DNA from 2 places in the Shewanella sp. SP1S1-7 genome. Region 2 is predicted to be linked to the other one. Evidence: predicted binding sites of a transcription regulator. Region 2 holds the regulator's gene; the other holds the start of a gene.

Region 1 (5,351 bases), on a different contig from region 2:
TCTAAGGTGTTACCTTTTAACTCGTTTAAGGCCGCATCTAAAATGCCTAAACCACGTTCAAGCGTCCGGGCAAATTGCTCTTCTTCCGCTTTCAGTGCTTTTTCAACAATCGCTTGAGTCTCAGCTAACCCTTTGGCCGCATCGCCCATCACCGCAATCAAAGACGGAACCAGCTTATAGAAGAAAGCTTCGGTCGCGCCTAACTTGTTACCATGGCGAACGGCGCGACGAATAATACGGCGCAGCACATAACCGCGGCCTTCGTTCGACGGCATAACACCATCGGCAATAAGGAATGCACATGAACGGATATGGTCGGCAATGACGCGCAGTGACTTCTCGGTTAAATCGCTTACGCCGATGATTTCTGCCGCTTTAGCGATCAACGTACGGAATATGTCGATTTCGTAGTTAGAATGTACGCCTTGCATAATCGCGGCAATACGCTCAATCCCCATGCCGGTATCAACCGATGGCTTAGGCAAAGGCAACATTTCACCCGATGCTTGACGGTTGTACTGCATGAAAACGATGTTCCAGATTTCGATGAAACGGTCGCCATCTTCTTCAGGACTGCCAGGACGGCCGCCCCAAATATGGTCGCCATGGTCATAGAAAATCTCAGAACATGGGCCGCAAGGACCGGTATCACCCATTTGCCAGAAGTTATCTGACGCATAAGCAGCACCTTTGTTGTCGCCGATACGGATAATGTTCTCAGCAGCAACACCAATTTTTTTATTCCAGATTTCAAAGGCTTCATCGTCTGTTTGATAAATAGTGACGCACAGACGTTCCTTCGGCAGCTTTAACGTTTCAGTTAAGAAAGTCCAGCCAAAACGAATCGCTTCTTCTTTGAAATAATCACCAAAACTGAAGTTACCCAGCATTTCGAAAAAGGTGTGATGACGTGCTGTATAACCGACATTATCTAAATCGTTATGCTTACCACCGGCGCGCACACAACGTTGAGCAGTGGTCGCACGCGTATAATTGCGTTTGTCCATGCCAAGAAACACGTCCTTGAACTGGTTCATGCCTGCATTGGTAAATAAAAGTGTGGGATCGTTGCCTGGCACTAATGAACTACTGTCCACAACTTGATGACCATTGCTGCGGAAAAATTCGAGGAAAGCGCTTCTAAGCTCTGCTGTAGTTTGATACATGAAATCATCCTGAATTGGGTAAGCATTACCAGCTACGCCTTAGGCTAGCCGTATTTCTATTTGCCCAGCATTATAAGCAGACTGAGGAAGGACGACCAGCCTTGATTGGTGATATATACCCAAACAACCTCAAGATACAGAATTCAGCGGAGATTTAACGCACTTTAGGCAAGACGGTTATTTATAGACCTAGTGGGCTAAGTTAAGAATAACCAACACTGCATAAAGTGCGTTAAAGCCCACGTAAGAGTGGCTAGAGTCAAAATGGCAAGGTAAAGAGTAATTGATGACGATATGAATTTTGCGCGATTAAGGCCAGTGTCGAGTGAATTTAACTCGATATCAAACCTAATTGTACTAAGCCTATTGAGTGATATTTAAAGGAGCTTTGCAGTCTTAAGGTTACATCGCAATCGATGAGTTGAGGCAATTAATAATCGTCGTCGAGATCATTGGGATCTGAATCTAACGCATAAGTGATTTGATCGTAGCTAAAGCCTTGACCCATTAAAAAGCGCACTCGTTTGGCCTTTTCCTTCGCGATAAGATCCCGAGCTTTAGAGCCCTTCACTTCTGTTACGCGGGGAACACCATATTTTTTGGTGGCTTTATCTTTTGCTAGCTCAAACCAGTCACAATCACTATTGGTTATCGCCGCTTCAATACAATCTTTAGACAAGCCTTTTTGCGCTATCGCTTGGCGGATACGGATAGCACCGTGCCCTCGACTAATGTGGCTACGCACCAATAATTCAGCATAGCGATTATCATTGATAAAACCGGAGGATTCACAAGCGTCGAGTACAGGTTCGATATCGTTAAGGTCGAAGCCTTTCTCGAGCAATTTATCGCGGATTTGTAAGCGGGAATAATCGCGGCGCGCTAACAGCGCGACCGCGATTTGACGGGCTGACTGACTCAGAATACTTCGCCTGTTTCTAAATCAACATTATCTTCCGTGCTATCATCATCTTTAGCAGCCAGTGCACTAGGATTGCTCAAAAGTAACTCACGTAATGTCTTGTCAATTTCAGTAGCAATGGCTGGGTTTTCAGTCAAATATTTACCAGCATTAGCACGGCCTTGACCGATTTTATCGCCTTTATAACTGTACCAAGCACCCGCTTTTTCAATCAACTTATGGGCTACGCCTAAGTCAACTAACTCACCAGTACGGTTAATACCTTGGCCATAAAGGATTTGGAATTCGGCTTGCTTGAACGGTGCTGCAACCTTGTTTTTCACCACTTTAACGCGTGTTTCGTTACCGACAACTTCATCGCCGTCTTTAATGGCACCAGTACGACGAATGTCTAAACGAACAGAAGCATAGAACTTCAGCGCGTTACCACCGGTTGTCGTTTCTGGGTTACCAAACATCACACCAATCTTCATCCGGATTTGGTTGATGAAGATAAGTAAGGTGTTAGATTGCTTTAAGTTACCCGCAAGTTTACGCATGGCTTGGCTCATCATACGTGCCGCTAGGCCCATGTGAGAATCACCAATTTCGCCTTCGATTTCAGCTTTAGGCGTTAATGCCGCCACTGAGTCAACGACGATAACGTCAACAGCGCCTGAGCGAGTTAATGCATCACAAATCTCAAGCGCTTGCTCGCCAGTATCTGGTTGTGAACACAGCAGGTTATCAATATCTACGCCCAATTTTTTAGCATATATAGGGTCGAGTGCATGCTCAGCATCGATAAAGGCACAGGTTTTACCTTCACGTTGCGCTGCGGCAATCACTTCTAAAGTCAGTGTCGTTTTACCTGATGATTCAGGACCATAGATCTCAACGATACGACCCATTGGCAAACCGCCAGCACCTAAAGCAACGTCCAGAGACAGAGAACCGGTAGAAATGGTCTCAACATCCATAGAGCGATCTTCGCCCAGCTTCATGATGGAGCCTTTACCAAATTGCTTCTCAATTTGGCTCAATACCGCAGCAAGTGCTTTCTCTTTATTTGGATCGACCTTCATTCCAGTTCCCTCATCAAGACATGCCTTAAGCTGTCAAAAGTAATATTCAATTTACAAACGGGTAATTCAAAAAGCCGCGCTTTTCGTCTTAATTCTGCTGACTAGTATACTGTACAATCATACAGTATCAAGACCTGTGACTGAATTATTTTTAGCTCATGGGATTTTTAATATGGCCAAGGTTTTAGCGAATATCAAATCCGATATCGCATCCCTTTGACGAATATCCGTCATCAAGGGCTCAATTTTCGGTAAATTATTGCTAAGATTGGCGCAGCAAATTTTGCGTGGTCTTTTTGGCTGAAAATTGTATAGCAGTCTTCTGCTTCTCTAGCGCTTAATCCCCTGTAACCACACAAACTGTATCGCCTTTAGGCAGTCACAACGGACGATAACGATTTAATGAATGTAATTGATACCGATGATTTAGAAAAACATACTCCTATGATGCGTCAGTACTTGACCATGAAAGCAGAACATCATGACATGTTGCTGTTTTATCGCATGGGTGACTTCTACGAGTTGTTTTATGACGATGCTAAACGTGCTTCTGAGCTGTTAGGCATTTCACTTACGGCGCGCGGTAAAAGTGGTGGCGATCCTATCCCCATGGCAGGACTGCCTTACCATGCTGTGGAAGGCTATCTAGCGAAATTAGTTCAAATTGGTCAATCGGTTGCAATATGTGAACAAATTGGCGACCCAGCAACCTCTAAAGGGCCAGTTGAACGTAAAGTGGTGCGTATCGTCACGCCTGGCACCTTAACCGATGAAGCCCTGCTACAGGAACGCCAAGACAATCTGTTGGCCGCAGTTTATCAAGGTAAAGTCGGTTTTGGTTATGCCACTCTAGATGTTTCATCTGGACGTTTTGTGATTGCCGAACTCGAGACGCGAGAGTCATTAGAAGCTGAATTGCAACGCACTAATCCTGTTGAAGTTCTCTACAGTGAAGACTTTGGTGAACTTGCTCTGCTAAACGGTTTTAAAGGCAAACGCCGTCGCCCTGAATGGGAATTTGATTACGATACTAGCATTAAGTTACTGCTAGCCCAGTTTGGCACGAAAGACTTGCATGGTTTTGGTATTGCAGATGCGCGTTTATCACTGCAGGCTGCGGGGTGTTTGATGCAATATGTCAAAGACACTCAGCGCACTGCCCTGCCCCACATCAATGCCATTACCCGCTTTAATCAAACCGATAGCATAGTGCTCGATGCGGCAACTCGCCGTAATTTAGAACTCACTCAAAACCTTGCCGGAGGCCGCGATAATACCTTAGCCGCAGTATTGGATAACACGGCAACGCCTATGGGCAGCCGTATGTTGCAACGCTGGATCCATCAGCCGCTGCGAGATCCAAAACACATCAAAGCACGCCAACAGGCGGTGACTGAATTACTCGATACTGCCGCCCACGAAGGTTTGCATGAGCAATTAAAGGCACTTGGCGATATTGAACGTATCATGGCAAGACTCGCGCTGCGTACCGCTCGACCTAGGGACTTTGCCCGTTTACGTCAAGCGCTGGGCTTACTACCTGAATTACAACAGAGTTTAAGTACCCTAAGCGCGCCACACACGACTCAATTACGTCAATACTTAGGTGAGTTCCCCGTTGAACAAGCCCTGCTTGAGCGCGCGATAGTCGATAATCCACCTATGCTTATCCGCGATGGCGGAGTGATCCGTGAAGGCTACAACAGCGAACTAGATGAATGGCGCGGTCTGAGCGAAGGTGCAAGCGATTACTTAGTACAACTCGAAGCCAGAGAAAAAGAACGTACAGGTATCAACACCCTTAAAGTCGGCTATAACCGTGTACACGGCTATTACATCGAAGTAAGTCGCTTGCAATCCTCGCAAGTGCCACTCAATTACCAACGACGTCAAACCCTTAAGAATATGGAGCGTTATATCACGCCCGAACTTAAGGAGTACGAAGAAAAAGTACTCTCGAGCCAAGGTAAAGCGCTGGCACTCGAAAAGCAGTTATGGGAACAGTTGTTCGATCTTATTCTACCTAAGTTACATGAATTACAAGCTTTTGCTCGTGCGGCGGCTGAGCTTGATGTGTTGAGTAACTTTGCCGAGCGCGCCGAAACCTTAGGTTACACTTGCCCAGAGCTGAGCCAAGATATCGGTGTGCAGATAGAGGCTGGTCGCCACCCCGTGGTGGAGCGTGTGAGTCAAACACCG
Region 2 (5,351 bases):
GGCCATCAGTGCCTCATGGGTGAGAGTGGGGAGGCTCGCCGGATCCACTATGGTTGCGGAGTCGACAACTGCTGCGGGCTCAGTTGTAGGTGCGGGAGTTGGGGTCGTATTGGCTGGTGCGGTAGCAGGTGCCTGTGTGCCTGCACTACCGTTCATGTGCTCGTTGACGTCTTTGGCCTGTACAGCATCGCCAGTATTATTGCCCCAAGCATTACGCTCATAGGTAATCACAGCGGCAATTTCTTGTGCAGTCAATTGCTTACTAAAGGCTTGCATAGCCGTACCCGTTTTACCGTTGAGCACAATTTCAAGGTGGCCGCTGAGCGGTCCCGTTGCTATCGGACTGCCTTTGAGGTGTGGGAATACGCCTTGTAACCCCTCGCCATTGGGCTGGTGGCAGGCTGCGCAGTGCCCGAGGTAAACTTGCTCACCTTGGGTCATCAGATCATCTTTGCTAAGGGTCTGTGATAAAGCGGCTTGAGCGGCTTCTGCCGCCGCGCCTGCGGCTTGTTTCTGCTCCGTCACCCAAGCTTCAAACTCGGCTTCGGGTATGGCTTGCACTACGATCGGCATAAAACCATGGTCTTTACCGCAAAGTTCGGCGCATTGACCACGGTAAATACCGGGTTTGTCGATGCGAGTCCAAGCCTCATTGATAAATCCTGGGTTGGCATCTTTCTTCACGGCAAAAGCAGGTACCCACCATGAATGGATGACATCTTCAGAGGTCATCAAAAAGCGGATTTTGCGATTTATCGGCAGAACGAGCGGCTTATCGACCTCCAATAGGTAGTGTTCACCCTTGGTTTCGGTACCGTCGATTTGTGCTCTAGGGGTTGCGAGTATGCTGTAAAAATCAATGTCTTGATCGAAATAGCTGTAATGCCATTTCCATTGGGAACCCGTGACTTTAACGGTCAGATCGGCGTCGCTGGGATCTTCCATCGCAATTAAGGTTTTTGTCGCAGGAATCGCCATTAAGATCAAAATGATAAATGGCAGAATCGTCCAAGCGATTTCAACTTTAGTGCTTTCGTGAAAGTGGGACGCGACAGCGCCTTTGGATTTTCTGTGGTTGATCATGGCGTAAATCATCACGACAAAGACCACAAGGCCAATGGCGCAGCAGATATACAAGATGGTCATGTGCAAGTGATAAACCTTGCCACTGATCTCGGTTACGCCAGGGGTCATGTTGAACCGCATGTCCGCGGCGGCCAACGGTGGTGCGAATAACACCACGAGTAAACAATACAACAATTGCTTCACAAGACTTCTCCTCTGCCAATTGCGAATAGCAACTACAAAGAAGAGCAACACAGTAAGTCTCAACTCTATGCAAACTCTTCAGTTCCCAAAAAAGCTTTTTTGACTTCAACGTGCGTTGGCGGCTGTTACTTTTAATTAAGTATTATTACTGCTGGTATTAGCCACGCTGGCACATACGACTGAAATAAATCTGTTCTCTATTTTTAGTGGCATTTTGAACTCGATTACGGCTCGATTTATTTGCCACGGGCGGCGATATATCATCGCCGACTAAACCAACCATACTTGCTGTTTAAATATTGATCAAGATCACTTATTTATCTAATTGTCTGAAAAATTGCCAAAAAAAAGCCTCACATTCATAGGCGAGGCGGCTTTCAAGGTAAAAAATTAAATGAATATTTAATGTACAGCGCTAAAAAAAGATTGTTGGCCGAAGAGGCTACCTTGCTCAATGCGTACGTCGCCATGTAAGTGACTGTTTACGTCTTCTAGCACTATGCCCATGGCGCGGGCACTTTTAGCGACAATTTGCAGGCGACGATTATCGCGTGCATCTAATGATTGGGTCCAAGTAATAACCGCACTGGACGTACCACTTGTTAAGGCTTTTTCCATCGCCCACAGGGTTTCCACTTCATCTTTCGCGTGCACCAGCAAGACTCTATCCATACGCACGCCTGCATTGGCGAGCATTTGTTTGTAGCCAATACTCGGCGGGTTGATGAGCACTAACCAACGGCCCTGTTGGCTTAACTGGGCGAGTTGCGCGCTCAGATGGATTAATTCTTGGCGACCTTGAGTCTTCGTTGGCATGCAGGCGATAGGTGCATGGTGCCAGTCATAGTCGGCATCACGGACTTCATCGAGCCACAAGCCCGGGTGGCGGGGTGCATTGCCAAGTAGTTTGTTCATAGCCAATCTCCATTACGGATCACACCGACGGCGAGTCCTTCAATTGTTAAACTTTGATAGCCTAAATCCACTTTAATCGGGGAATAGTCTTCATTTTCGGCGTGTAGATAGACCACATTACCTTTTTTTTCGAAACGTTTAACAGTGACATCGTCGTCGACTCTAGCGACAACCACTTGACCATTTCTAGCTTGTTGTACTTTATGAACTGCCAGCAAATCTCCTTCGAGAATGCCAATATTCTTCATGCTGTCGCCTTTAACCCGCAGTAAAAAATCGGCGGCGGGATGGAACATGCTTGGGTCGACTTGGTAGTACTGTTCAACATGTTCTTGGGCGAGAATAGGTTCGCCAGCAGCTACTTGACCGATAAGCGGTAAACCTGTTTCAGTTACTTCTTCGACTTCCGCAGTCAGACGAATGCCCCGCGATGTGCCTGGCATGATCTCAATGCAGCCCTTTTTCGCCAACGCTTTAAGATGCTCTTCAGCCGCATTGGCGCTCTTAAAACCTAAACGGGTCGCGATTTCTGCCCGTGTGGGTGGCATGCCAGTATCGGCAATATTTCGTTTAATTAGCTCTAAAATTTCAGCTTGGCGTGGCGTCAAAGGTCTCATGGTATTTCCTGTTTTTCTATACAGTTACTGTTAGTATATACAGTATTATTTGCAGCGCAAGTATTAACCACTTTTTAGCTATGTTGGAGAGAATTAGCGAATATTACCCATAGTCTGGTATTCTACCGGGCTAGTAAACGTACTTAATTGCATAAGAATAATGCCTAAACACGACTCTCTTTGGTTGAAATCATTACGCTGGATCCAAAAACACTTAGTGCACACTATTGTTGTGCCTCAGGATCCCTTTGCCGATCTGAATCTGGATGCCTCCAGACCCCTTGCTTATGTGATGAAAACGGAATCGCTGAGTGACATCGCTGCCCTGAGCGAAATTACGGCTAAGTTAGGACTGCCGAGCCCCTATGAGCCTTTAGTGGCAAACGGTGTGATTGCGCCTCGGGTTGTCTGCCTTCAAGGGCGTAAGCCGCTGTTTGGCGAGCGTGCCGGTAACGAGCCTTTCCTCGAATGCTTTATGCGTTTGTTGGCCGTGCATAAGGAACGCCCTGAATTAGACATTCAACTGGTGCCCGTGAGCCTGTATTGGGGCCGGACGCCAGGGAAAGAAGACGACACTATGAAGGCGGCTGTGTTTGAGCGGGAAAACCCGACTTGGCTGCGCAAGTGCTTGATGATTTTGTTCTTAGGTCGACATAACTTCGTACAATTTTCGAATGCGGTATCCCTGCGATACATGGCCGACGAACACGGCACTGACATGGGGATCGCTCATAAGTTAGCGCGGGTCGCGCGGGTGCATTTCCGTCGTCAACGTAAGGTGATGACTGGACCTGTGTTGCCAAATCGCCAAGCACTATTTCATTCGTTGCTCAAATCCGAGTCGCTGCGTAAAGCGATTCAAGAAGAAGCGGCCAACAAAAAGATTTCTGAGACCCAAGCGCGCGAGACGGCTATTGAGTACCTTGATGAAATCGCAGCAGATTACTCAGATAGTTTAGTGCGTATTGCTGAGCGTTTTTTAACTTGGTTGTGGAACAAGCTTTACAGCGGGATCAACATTAAAGGCGCCGAGCAAGTTCGCCAGTTGCACCACGATGGTCACGAGATTGTTTATGTGCCTTGTCATCGCAGCCACATGGATTACCTGCTGTTATCGTATATTTTGTACTATCAAGGCATGGTTCCGCCGCACATTGCTGCCGGTATTAACCTCAACTTTTGGCCCGCCGGACCTATGTTCCGTCGCGGTGGTGCCTTCTTTATCCGCCGTAGTTTTAATGGCAACAAGCTGTATACCGCAGTATTCCGTGAATATTTAGATCAACTGTTTGCTAAAGGTTATTCGGTGGAATATTTCTCCGAAGGCGGCCGCTCACGTACGGGGCGTCTATTGGCGCCCAAAACTGGCATGATCGCTATGACGATGAACAGCGTGCTGCGCGGTATCGAGCGTCCAGTCACGCTAGTGCCTGTATATTTAGGCTACGACCATGTGATGGAGGTAGCGACTTACCATAAAGAATTAAGCGGTAAGAAAAAGAAAAAAGAATCTGTGTGGCAAGTGTTTGGCGCGATCCGCAAACTGGGTAATTTCGGCCAAGGTTATGTGAACTTTGGCGAGCCCATTACCCTGCAAAACTTCTTAAATGAGCGTGCGCCAAACTGGCGTAATGAGGTAGCCGATGATCCTGAGCAAAAACCGAGTTGGTTAACGCCAGCGGTAAACGTGCTAGCGAATCGAGTGATGACAAATATCAACGATGCGGCGGCGGCGAGTTCGGTGACCTTGACGAGTTTAGTGTTGCTGGCCACAGATCAAAATGCCTTAGAGCGCAGTCTGTTGGAGCGTCAGCTTGATCTGTATCTGACCCTACTCAAAAAAGTGCCTTACACTACTTATACTTCGGTTGCCGAAGGTGATGGTAAGCATTTAGTGCAGCAAGGTTTAGAGCTGAATAAGTTTGTTGTTTGTGCCGATCCTTTAGGTGAAATCGTGTCTATCGAAGCGAGTCAGGCTGTGTCTATGACTTACTATCGTAACAATATCATTCACTTATTTATTGTGCCGTCATTAATTGCGAGCTGCTTAACGCATAATGAGCAGATCCCGCGTCAGCAAGTGGTGTCAATCGTTGCCGATTTTTATCCGCTACTGAAAGCAGAACTCTTTATGGGCATTAAAGATGTACCTGCCTATGTCAATCAAGTGCTGGATTTCTTCATTGAACAAGGGTTAGTGGTCGAGACTGATACCTTAGCTGTCGTGCCAGAGCACACTAGCCAACTATTATTGTTAGCCAGTTCAGTAAGCGAGACCCTGCAACGCTATGCCATTATTTTCAATCTGTTAGCAAACAGACCTAAGATGGAGCGCTCAGAACTTGAGTCTGAGAGTCATCTACTCGCCCAGCGTTTAGGCGCTTTGCATGGCATTACTGCGCCTGAGTTCTACGATAAGAAACTTTACGGCACCTTGAGCGTTAAGCTCAAAGAATTGGGCTATCTAGCGGATAACCAAGATAAGTCCAATATCAATCGCATACGAGATCAAGCCAATAGCTTATTACGTCCGTCAGTGAAACAAACGAT

The links. Region 2 encodes LexA, which represses DNA repair genes until DNA is damaged. Its sites were predicted from a motif close to TACTGTATNNNNATACAGTA; they were not measured.
Region 1: the regulator LexA is predicted to act here: its motif matches at 3,260-3,279, upstream of recA (recombinase RecA).

The regions. Positions count from the first base shown of each region.
Region 1 covers NZ_JAUOEU010000030.1:17,953-23,303, reverse strand. Annotated here, with positions in the region: gene alaS (alanine--tRNA ligase) at 1-1,166, opposite strand, end outside; gene Q4Q49_RS18455 (regulatory protein RecX) at 1,597-2,067, opposite strand; gene recA (recombinase RecA) at 2,085-3,152, opposite strand; gene mutS (DNA mismatch repair protein MutS) at 3,555-5,351, shown strand, end outside.
Region 2 covers NZ_JAUOEU010000004.1:184,925-190,275, forward strand. Annotated here, with positions in the region: gene coxB (cytochrome c oxidase subunit II) at 1-1,269, opposite strand, end outside; gene Q4Q49_RS05325 (cell division inhibitor SulA) at 1,672-2,184, opposite strand; gene lexA (transcriptional repressor LexA) at 2,181-2,801, opposite strand; gene plsB (glycerol-3-phosphate 1-O-acyltransferase PlsB) at 2,962-5,351, shown strand, end outside.